DNA from 2 places in the Arthrobacter sp. NicSoilB11 genome. Region 2 is predicted to be linked to the other one. Evidence: riboswitches for the same ligand, from Rfam matches in the RefSeq annotation. Region 2 holds a riboswitch; the other holds the start of a gene.
What was found. A riboswitch is a leader RNA that binds a small molecule or an ion and turns the genes downstream of it on or off. The one in region 2 is predicted to bind thiamine pyrophosphate.
Positions count from the first base shown of each region.

Region 1: another riboswitch for thiamine pyrophosphate. It lies ahead of LDO14_RS18950 (ECF transporter S component); the one in region 2 lies ahead of thiO (glycine oxidase ThiO).

Region 1 covers NZ_AP024657.1:4,061,039-4,065,675, reverse strand. The annotation lists gene LDO14_RS18965 (CDGSH iron-sulfur domain-containing protein) at 1-164, opposite strand, end outside; gene LDO14_RS18960 (iron-containing redox enzyme family protein) at 220-1,272, opposite strand; gene LDO14_RS18955 (heme-degrading domain-containing protein) at 1,433-1,975, opposite strand; TPP riboswitch at 2,061-2,201, shown strand; gene LDO14_RS18950 (ECF transporter S component) at 2,268-2,891, shown strand; gene LDO14_RS18945 (ATP-binding cassette domain-containing protein) at 2,891-4,441, shown strand; gene LDO14_RS18940 (energy-coupling factor transporter transmembrane component T) at 4,438-4,637, shown strand, end outside.
Region 2 covers NZ_AP024657.1:2,930,380-2,935,016, forward strand. The annotation lists gene LDO14_RS13555 (DUF3107 domain-containing protein) at 1-64, shown strand, start outside; gene LDO14_RS13560 (hypothetical protein) at 86-388, shown strand; gene LDO14_RS13565 (thiazole synthase) at 476-1,291, opposite strand; gene thiS (sulfur carrier protein ThiS) at 1,296-1,532, opposite strand; gene thiO (glycine oxidase ThiO) at 1,529-2,830, opposite strand; TPP riboswitch at 2,823-2,942, opposite strand; gene thiE (thiamine phosphate synthase) at 2,970-3,704, shown strand; gene LDO14_RS13585 (RNB domain-containing ribonuclease) at 3,741-4,637, shown strand, end outside.

The sequences.
Region 1 (4,637 bases), 1.1 Mb from region 2:
CAGTAGGGCTTGATGGCCGAGGCGCCGCAGCGGCACAACGCAACGGTCCTGCGGTCGCGGGGCACCGCGTCCCCGGATGGGGTGACGATCTCGAAATCACCCCTGACGATCAGGGGCCCGTCCGGGCAGACCACGATGGAGCCCGCGGCGGATTCGTGGTCCATGTCCGATCCTGTTCCATGCTGTCCGGGTTTCATGCCTGCACCGCTTTCGTCGTAGTCATGCTGCCGCCGGTACGGCCGCCCGCAGCGATGATGCCCCGGCTTCCCATGAGGACATCAGATGGGCGGACAGCCGGCCGTCGAGGGCCATGGCGGCAGTGGCCCCAAACAGGACGTCCGCGAGGAGTTCCGGTTCGGCTTCGACGAGGCCGCCGGCGAGGTCCCGGCCTGCGATCTGCTCGTGGACGGCGTCGGCCTCCACATGCTCATCGAAGTAGTGGGTGACGTCCGCGCCGAAACCGTGCCGGCGGAATCCGTTGCCGTAGAACCGGTTGGGCTGGGAGGAGGTCATCTCGTAGATCGCCAGGTGGCCGGTGATGGCACCCCGGAGCCGCCGGTTCAGGCCGCACAGCGACATGAGGTTGACGGACGCGAGGGAGACGGCGGGGACGGCATCCACGTACGCGCCGTAGCTGACGTCGAGGCCCAAACCGCGCATGGTCCGGGCGAACAGCGCGCTGTGCATGCGCTCGGGGCGGCCGCCGCCGTATTCATCCGCCTGGATTTCCACCAGGGCCGCCTTGGGCCGTCCGCTGAGCCGCGGAATGGCCCATGTATGCGGGTCGGCTTCCTTCAGCTGGTACATCGACTTGTGGATCAGGAACTCCCGGAGCTGGTCCAGGCCCGCCTTCCTGGCGACGTAGCGGGAGACGCTGGGCCCGGTGTCCGTGGCTGCGAGGCCGAACAGGACGTCGGCTACCTGGTCGCTGGTCAGGGCACCGGCAGGCAGTTCGAAGTCTGCGGCGGCCTGGTGCGCGGCGGTACGGAGGGCTGCCTCAAACGGTGCCTCGACCAGCTGCCGGACCCGGATTAACGCCGGCTCCCACTCCCAGTCGTCGGAGACGCCGGCCAGGCCGGAATAGTGGAGCTCGTAGAGGCAGAAGAGGGCCAGCTGGATGTCCTCGTCGCCGATGATGTCACTAGTGCCGGCCACCTGCCGTGCCGCGAGGTGGTACAGCCCGTCCAGCCCCGTCCCGGCTTCGGCCGGAGCCTGCGCAAGGAGTGCGAACAGGGCGTTGCTGAGGGGGCCTCTGGATTCCGGGATTCTCATGGTGCTCCTTGGTCTGCCGCGCTGGTGACGGGAACGAACGCGGGACCGCCCATGGTGACTCCCATGCCCTGTCCTCCTCGAAACCCGGGAACCAATATAGTAAGCATGATTACTAATAAAAGCTAAGCAGGCTTCCTGTTGGCGGCAGGTCAACCGGCGCCTAATCCCGCAGCGACGACCCCAGGATGTCGCGCAGCGCCTCAACCACCAGGTCATGGTCCTGCAGCTGCGGCAACCCGGAGACGGTCAGCGTGGCCACGGCGCCCACGCCGGTGACGTAGATCGGAAAGGCGCCGCCATGGGCTGCATACCGGGATTGGTCGAACCAGGCGTTGTCCTCGATCCGGCCGCCGCCCAGCCGGCCGCGAAGCCCCACCAAAAGTGACGGCACCTCGTACCGGGCGGCAGTGCGCTGCTTGGCGCGGATCCAGTGCCCGTTGTCCGGCGTGGCGCCCGGGAGCGCGACGTGGAACAGGACCTGCTCGCCCTTGGTGATGTCGATGGCGATGGGAAGGGACCGCTCCTTGCCCAGCTCCACCAGGAGCAGGCCCAGGTTCAACGCGTCATCCAGCGAAAAGCCGGGGAACTGGAGCTCCCGGACCTCCGCCTCGATGCGGGCGATCGACGCTTCCAGTGACCCCTCCAGCTGGGCGTCGGCGGAATCAGGATCGAATCCGGTCACATCCGGTGGAATGGCGCTCATGGCCCTCAATCTACCCCCGCCAGGTGTAAACTTGACCACGCCCGGAAGGGCAGTTCAAAAAGCCTTACCCATCCAAAAGCACCACTAATAACGACAGGGGAGCGCCGCCGTCGGACATCCTGGCACAAGCCGGGCACCGCAGGTGGGCGCTGAGAGTGCGGACAGCCGCAGACCCTCGAACCTGATCCGGTTAGTACCGGCGCAAGGGAGTCGAGTTCTCAAAGTGCCGCGGCTGCACGGCAACAGCCGTCAGCCGGGTCCACTTTCCCCTCCTGTTTCCCAGGAGGATCACATGAGTACTGCAGCAATCAAGAAGACCACCAGTAAGTCCTGGCGCGTCGTGGACATCGTGGTCGCCGCGCTGGTGGCCATCGCGGGCGGCGTCATTTTCTGGGCGTGGGACCAGGGAGCAGCCGCGCTTTCTGCCCCCATGAATGCCGCCTACCCGCCCCTGACCGGGCTGCTGGCGGGCGGCTGGATGATTCCCGGCGTGCTGGGAATGCTGATCATCCGCAAGCCCGGGGCCGCCCTGTTCTGTGAAACCGTGGCCGCCACCGGGGAACTCCTCATGGGTTCCCAGTACGGTGCCTCGGTCCTCTTCTCCGGCTTCATCCAGGGCCTCGGCGCGGAAATCATCTTCGCCATCTTCGTCTACCGCAAGTTCAACCTGCCCGTCTCCCTGCTGGCAGGCGCCGCGGCTGGATTCTTCTGCGGACTGAATGACTCATTCGCACCGTGGGGCTGGAACATCGCCTACTCCGGTGCGGACAAGCTGGCGTACATCGTGCTGACCACCCTCTCCGGCGCCATTCTCGCCGGCGCCCTGTCCTGGCTGGCCACCCGCGGCCTGGCGCGTACCGGCGTGCTGAGCTCCTTCGCTTCGCGCAAGGCCGCCACGGAGCCTGTCTTCTCCTGATGGCACCAGCCCAGCGTGACGGCGGCACCGTCCGCCCTGCCGCCGTCACAGCCCGGGGCTGGGGATGGCGGCACGCCGGCAGGGCCAAGCCTGCCGTCCATGCGCTTGACCTGGACATCAGCCCGGGGGAGCGGGTGCTCCTGCTCGGCCCCTCGGGCGCCGGGAAGTCCACGCTCCTGCACGCGCTCGCAGGGGTGCTGGGGGACATCAACGACGACGGCGGCGAGGCGGGGGACGCCGACGAGTCGGGTTCGCTGCTGGTTGACGGCGCCGTGCCCCGCGCCCAGCGCGGGCGCGCCGGACTTATGCAGCAGGACCCCGAGACGCAGGTGGTCCTGTCGCGGGTGGGGGACGACGTCGCCTTCGGTGCCGAAAACCTTGCCGTCCCACGGGAAGCAATCTGGGCGCGCGTGCACGAGGCGCTTGCCGACGTCGGACTGTCCCACCTGCCGCTGGACCACCCGACGTCGGCCCTGTCCGGCGGGCAAAAGCAGCGCCTGGCGCTGGCCGGCATCCTGGCCATGCGCCCGGGCCTGATCCTCCTGGATGAGCCAACCGCCAACCTGGACCCGGACGGCGTGTTGGAGGTCCGCGATGCCGTGGCGCGGTGCCTGGACAAGACCGGGGCCACGCTGGTGGTGGTGGAGCACCGGGTGTCCGTGTGGAAGGACCTGGTGGACCGGATCGTGGTCCTGCAGCCGGGCTCCGCCGCGGATCCTGCCGTACTCCTGGACGGGCCGCCGGACCAGGTGCTCACGGAGGCGCGGGCCATGCTGGCCGCCGCCGGTGTGTGGGTCCCCGGCTACGTCCCGGCAACCCGTGCCCGGGCGGTGGTCCCGGCCCCCGGCACGGGAAACCTCCTGCTCGCAGCCGAACAGTTGGCAGTCGCCCGCGAACGTCCCCGACGCAAGGGCTTAAGGAAGATTCCGCCGTCACCGGTCCAGGAAGGCCTGGCCGCGCAGGTGCGCGCCGGGCAGGCGCTCGCCGTGACGGGTCCCAACGGCGCCGGTAAGTCCACTTTCGCCCTGACCCTGGCAGGGCTGCTGGAACCGGTGTCCGGAAAGGTCTCCGCCACCATGGACCTGAGCCGCGGTGCCGGCATTGACCCGTACCGGTGGAAGGCGGATCAGCTGATTTCCCGAGTGGGGACGGTGTTCCAGGAGCCGGAGCACCAGTTCGTGACCGGCAGGGTGCTTGACGAACTGCTGTTCGGCCCCCGGCACCTGGGCCACGGCGGGGATCGGGTGGACGAACTGCTGGAGCGGCTGCGGCTCACCGCGCTGGTGGACGCCAACCCCTACACGCTCTCCGGTGGCGAGAAGCGGCGGCTGTCCGTGGCCACCGTCCTTGCCGCCAGCCCGCAGGTCCTGGTCCTGGATGAACCCACGTTCGGGCAGGACGCCAACACATGGGCCGAGCTGGCGTCCTTCCTGTCCGAGCTCCTGGATGCCGGCACTGCCGTGGTGTCCGTGACCCATGACGCCGAATTCACCCAGGCCTTGGGCGGGGCCGAACTGCGGATGGCCGCGGCGGAAGCGGTGGCGCCATGAGGCAGCAACTCACCCTGGGCGGCAACCATGCCCTCCTGGTCCGCGCCAATCCACTAAGCAAGTTCGCTGCCGTCCTGCTGATCACCGCCGTCCTGGCGCTGTCCATCGACTGGGTTTCGGCGTCCGTGGCCCTGGTCTTTGAGCTTCTGCTCTTTCCCCTGGCCGGGCTCACCCTGTCCCTGCTGTGGCAGCGCGG
Region 2 (4,637 bases):
CGCTCTGGCCTATGTGGAAATCGGTGCCGAAGAGGTTCGGCGCGTAGGTTTCGGCCAGTTCTAGTCCCCGGTTCCAAGGAGATCCATGCTTTCGCTGTCCATCGTGGTGCTGGCCACTGTCGCCGGCGGCTTCGTCGTCTGGGCCAATGACAAGCGGCACGCCAAGTACGGTGCGGCGCTTCCGGCCGGCGTCGCCGCGGGTGCTGCGGCGCTGGTGTGGATCATTCTGATGGCGGCCGGTTTCGGCTACCTGCCCGGGCTGACCTGGCTTCCCTGGGTCCTGCCCATCGTTCTGGGCATTGCTGCCGCCATCGCCGCCGTCGCCTATTTTGGCCGTACGCGGGCGCGCCATGATGCGGAACGGCTCACTGCGATCCTGCGGCGCTGAGCCGTCGCTGGCAGGCTCCCAGGCATATGGCTGTGGCCACCACCCAGGCGGGTGGTGGCCACAGCCCTTTAAGTGAATGGCCGATGCCTAGAGGAACTCGGCCCGGCCTTCCATGGCGGATGAGGCGAGGGCATGCTCCCGGCGCGGGATGCGCCCGGCCGCCCGGGCCATCCTGCCCGCGATCACCGCGTGCATGAAGGCTTCTCCCATGAGCGTGGGGTTCTGGGCGCGGGTCACGGCCGTGGCCAGCAGCACGGCGTCGCAGCCCAGCTCCATGGCAAGGGAGGCGTCGGATGCCGTGCCGATGCCGGCATCCAGGACCACGGGCACGGAGGCCCGGGAAACGATGAGCTCAATGTTGTGCGGGTTCAGGATCCCCAGGCCGGTGCCGATCGGGGCACCCAGCGGCATGACGGCGGTGGCTCCAAGGTTCTCCAGCCGCAGGGCCAGCACAGGATCGTCGTTGGTGTAGGCGAAGACCTTGAAGCCGCGGTTGACCAGCTGCTCGGTGGCCTCGACCAGTTCCACGGCGTCCGGCAGGAGGGTTTGTTCATCGGCGATGACCTCCAGTTTCACCCAGTCTGTTTCCAGGGCCTCCCGGGCCAGTTCCGCGGTAAGGACCGCGTCCCTGGCCGTGAAGCAGCCGGCCGTATTGGGCAGGACCCGGATTCCATGATCCACCAGCAGCTGGAACAGCGAGCCGGTTTCAGCCGTGGAGTAGCGCCGCATGGCCACGGTGGTCAGTGCGGTGCCGGAGGCAAGGAGCGCCGCGCCCAGGCCATCGAGGCTGGGCGCTCCCCCGGTGCCCATGATGAGCCTGGAACCCAGCGCGACGCCGTCGATCACCAGGGCGTCGCCGGCACCGGCGTTTCCTGCAGGGTTGATGGTGCTGGTTTCGGTCATGGCGTCAGCCTCCCTGTACTGCTGTAACAAGTTCGATGTCGTCGCCGTCGGCGAGCGCGGTGGCGAACCATTGGCTGCGCGGCACCACCTGGGCATTGTGCGCGACGGCGACGCCGAGTTTCCCGCCGTCGGTCGCCTGTCCGTTGTCCGCCAGCGGGCGTCCGGTGACCTCGCTGACCAGCGTGGTGATCGAAGCTCCGTCGGCCACCGTGTGCGGGTTTCCGTTAAGGGTGATGTTCACGCAGTCTCCTTGATGTGGGGGCTTGTTGCTGCCGTTGCCGGCCTGGAAAACCGGTCCGGGCTGAAGGGACCCCAGCGGGGATCGGCCCTGCCGTCCAGCAGTTCCCTGCAGATGGCCGCCGCGGCGGGAGTGAGCAGGACTCCGTGCCGGAAGAACCCGGTGGCGATGATGAGTCCGGGGACGTGCCCGGCCTGTCCTCCCCCGGCGCCCGGAGCGGCCGGCACCCGGCCCAGGAGCGGCGCGTTGTCAGGGGTACCGGGGCGGGCGCGGGCGGTGCATTCCAGGAGTTCGAGTTCAGCGACGGCGGGCACCAGAGCCTGCGCATCCCGCAGCAGCTGGTAGACGCCGCCGGCACTCACGGCATCGGAGAGGGCATCCTCCCGCTGCGTGGCTCCGATCACCACGGTCCCGTCCTGCCTGGGAACGATGTACACGGGGATGCCGTGGACCAGGCCGCGCACCGTTGACGTCACCAAGGGCTGAAGGTGGCGGGGAACGGCAAGGCGCAGGATATCCCCGTGCACGGGCCGCAGCGGCAGCTCAAGGCCGTCCGGCAGGCCGTCAAGCGCCCCCGCCTGCAGGCCATTGGCCACCACGGTCTCCGTTGCCAGCACCGTGCCGCCGCCGGCCAGGCGGACCCCGGACACCGTTCCGCCCTCCCACAGCAGCCCGGCTGCCCGCTCCGGCACGGCAAAACCTTCCACTGCCCCGGCAACCGCCAGCTGGGGCTGCTCCTGCGCCGCGCCGGCCAGGGCCAGCCGCAAGGCGGCCACCAGGCGCCGGGGATCCACCTGGTGGTCCGCCGGGGTATCAAGTGCGCACGCAATGGCCGGGCTGAGCAGCGGCTCACGCTTCCGGGCCTCCCGCACGGTCAGGGGTTCCACCGCCAGCCCGTTGGCCTGCTGGACTGTGCGCAGGTCCATCAGCGCCCGGCGGTCGGCCGCGTCGGCACCCACGGCGAGGGTCGGCGTCGTCAGGTATCCGGAATCCGCGCCCGTTGCCCTGCCCAGCCCGGCGGCGAACCCGGGCCAGCGCGATGATGCGTCAAGCATCAGTTCCAGGAGCTCTTCCTCCTGGTAATGCAGTTCGCTGACGGGAGCCAGCATGCCGGCCGCCGCCCAGCTGGCGCCGGTACCGGGCGCGTCATCAATGAGGACCACCGAGCGCCCGGAACGCTGCGCCTCCCAGGCAATGCCGTGCCCCACCACTCCCCCGCCGATGACGGCAACGTCGGCCCGGAGGGTGGAGGGAATGGAGCTGCGGGCGGACCCGGGGTGATGGGTGAAGGGGGTACGCATGTGGGTTCCTTCCCTACGCCGGCATTAACCGGATCAGGTCAAGCGGTCGGCTCTGACGCCCTCTCAGCCCGGCGCTTTGTGACAGCCGCCGCGGGCTCCCGCAGTACCAGCCCAGTTTAGAGGAACTAGGCTTGCACGCATGAATGTGTCCACCCCATCCTTTCCCGCCGGCCACCACGCTCCAGCCACCGAAGTCGTCAATTCACGGGACAACGACGCCCTGAAGGCAGCCCGCCTGTACCTCTGCACCGATGCGCGCCGGGACCGCGGCGACTTCGCGGAGTTCGTTGACGCCGCGTTCGCCGGTGGCGTGGACATCATCCAGCTGCGCGACAAGACCATCGAGGCGGCCGAGGAACTGGACCTCCTGGCGGTGCTGAAGGAATCCGCGGTACGGCACGGAAAGCTGTGGGCGGTCAATGACCGTGCGGACATCGCCGTCCTCTCCGGGGCACCGGTGTTCCACATCGGCCAGAAGGACCTGCCGCTGGCGGCGGCGCGCACGCTGGTCAACGGCAACGCCGCCATCGGGCTCTCCAGCCACACCACCGGGCAGGTGGACGCCGCCCTGGCAGCAACTGCCGGACCAGCCGGGCTGGACTACTTCTGCGTGGGTCCGGTCTGGGCAACCCCCACCAAACCCGGCAGGTCCGCCGTGGGCACTGACCTGGTGAAGTATGCCGCCGAGGCCTCACGGCAGGCGGCGGACCCCGTGCCCTGGTTCGCCATTGGCGGCATTGACCACGGAAACGTCCACCAGGTGGCGGAAGCCGGTGCGCGCAGGATCGTGGTGGTGCGCGCCATCACCGAGGCCTCCGATCCCGCCGCCGCTGCCGCCTCCCTCCTCGACGCATTGGACGCCGCCGCCGCCTGATGCCATATCGGCGGACTTGGAGCTACGCTGACTTTTGTGTCACATCATCGGCTGGCTCCAAACGTCCATGACCACAGGAACGCTCTGGAAGAGGCGTTGGGCCTGCTGCGCACCGAACTTGAACTGCCGGGACCGTACCCGGCTGAGGCAGTGGCGGATGCCCGGGCCGCGGTGGCAGCGCTGAAGCTTCCGTCCTACGACCTGACCGCCGTCCAGTTCGTGACCATCGATCCGGCCTCCTCCACGGACCTGGACCAGGCGGTGTTCATCGAACCGGACGGGAACGGCTACCGGGTAATGTACGCGATCGCCGATGTGCCGGCGTTTGTTGCGCCGGGAGGTCCCCTGGACGCCGAGACCCGGCGCCGCGGCCAGACGTTCTACGCTCCGGACGGCCGGATTCCGCTGCACCCGGAAGTGATCAGCGAGGGGGCAGGAAGCCTGCTGCCGGGCCAGGATTGTTCGGCTTTCGTATGGGACTTCACGCTCGACGGCGACGCAACGGTTGTGTCGGTGGGCGTCAGGCGGGCGCGGGTCCGCAGCCGCGACAAGCTCAGCTACAAGGGTGCGCAGGAAGACCTCGACGCCGGGACGGCCTCGCCGGTGCTGCGGCTCCTCCGCGAGGTGGGCCTGAAGCGGGTGGCCCTGGAGCGGGAACGCGGCGGGGCCAGCCTCAACATGCCCGAGCAGGAAATTGTCCAGCTGCCCGACGGCGGCTACCGCATTGCTGCCGTACCGCAGCTTCCCGTGGAGGACTGGAACGCGCAGATTTCCCTGATGACCGGGATGGCCGCCGCGCAGCTCATGCTGGAGGGCAAGGTGGGAATCCTGCGCACCATGCCCGCCCCGGACGAACGGTCGCTGAAGCATTTCCGGCTGCAGACCGAGGTGCTGGGCAGGCCCTGGGACGGTGAAGTCAGCTACGGCGAATAC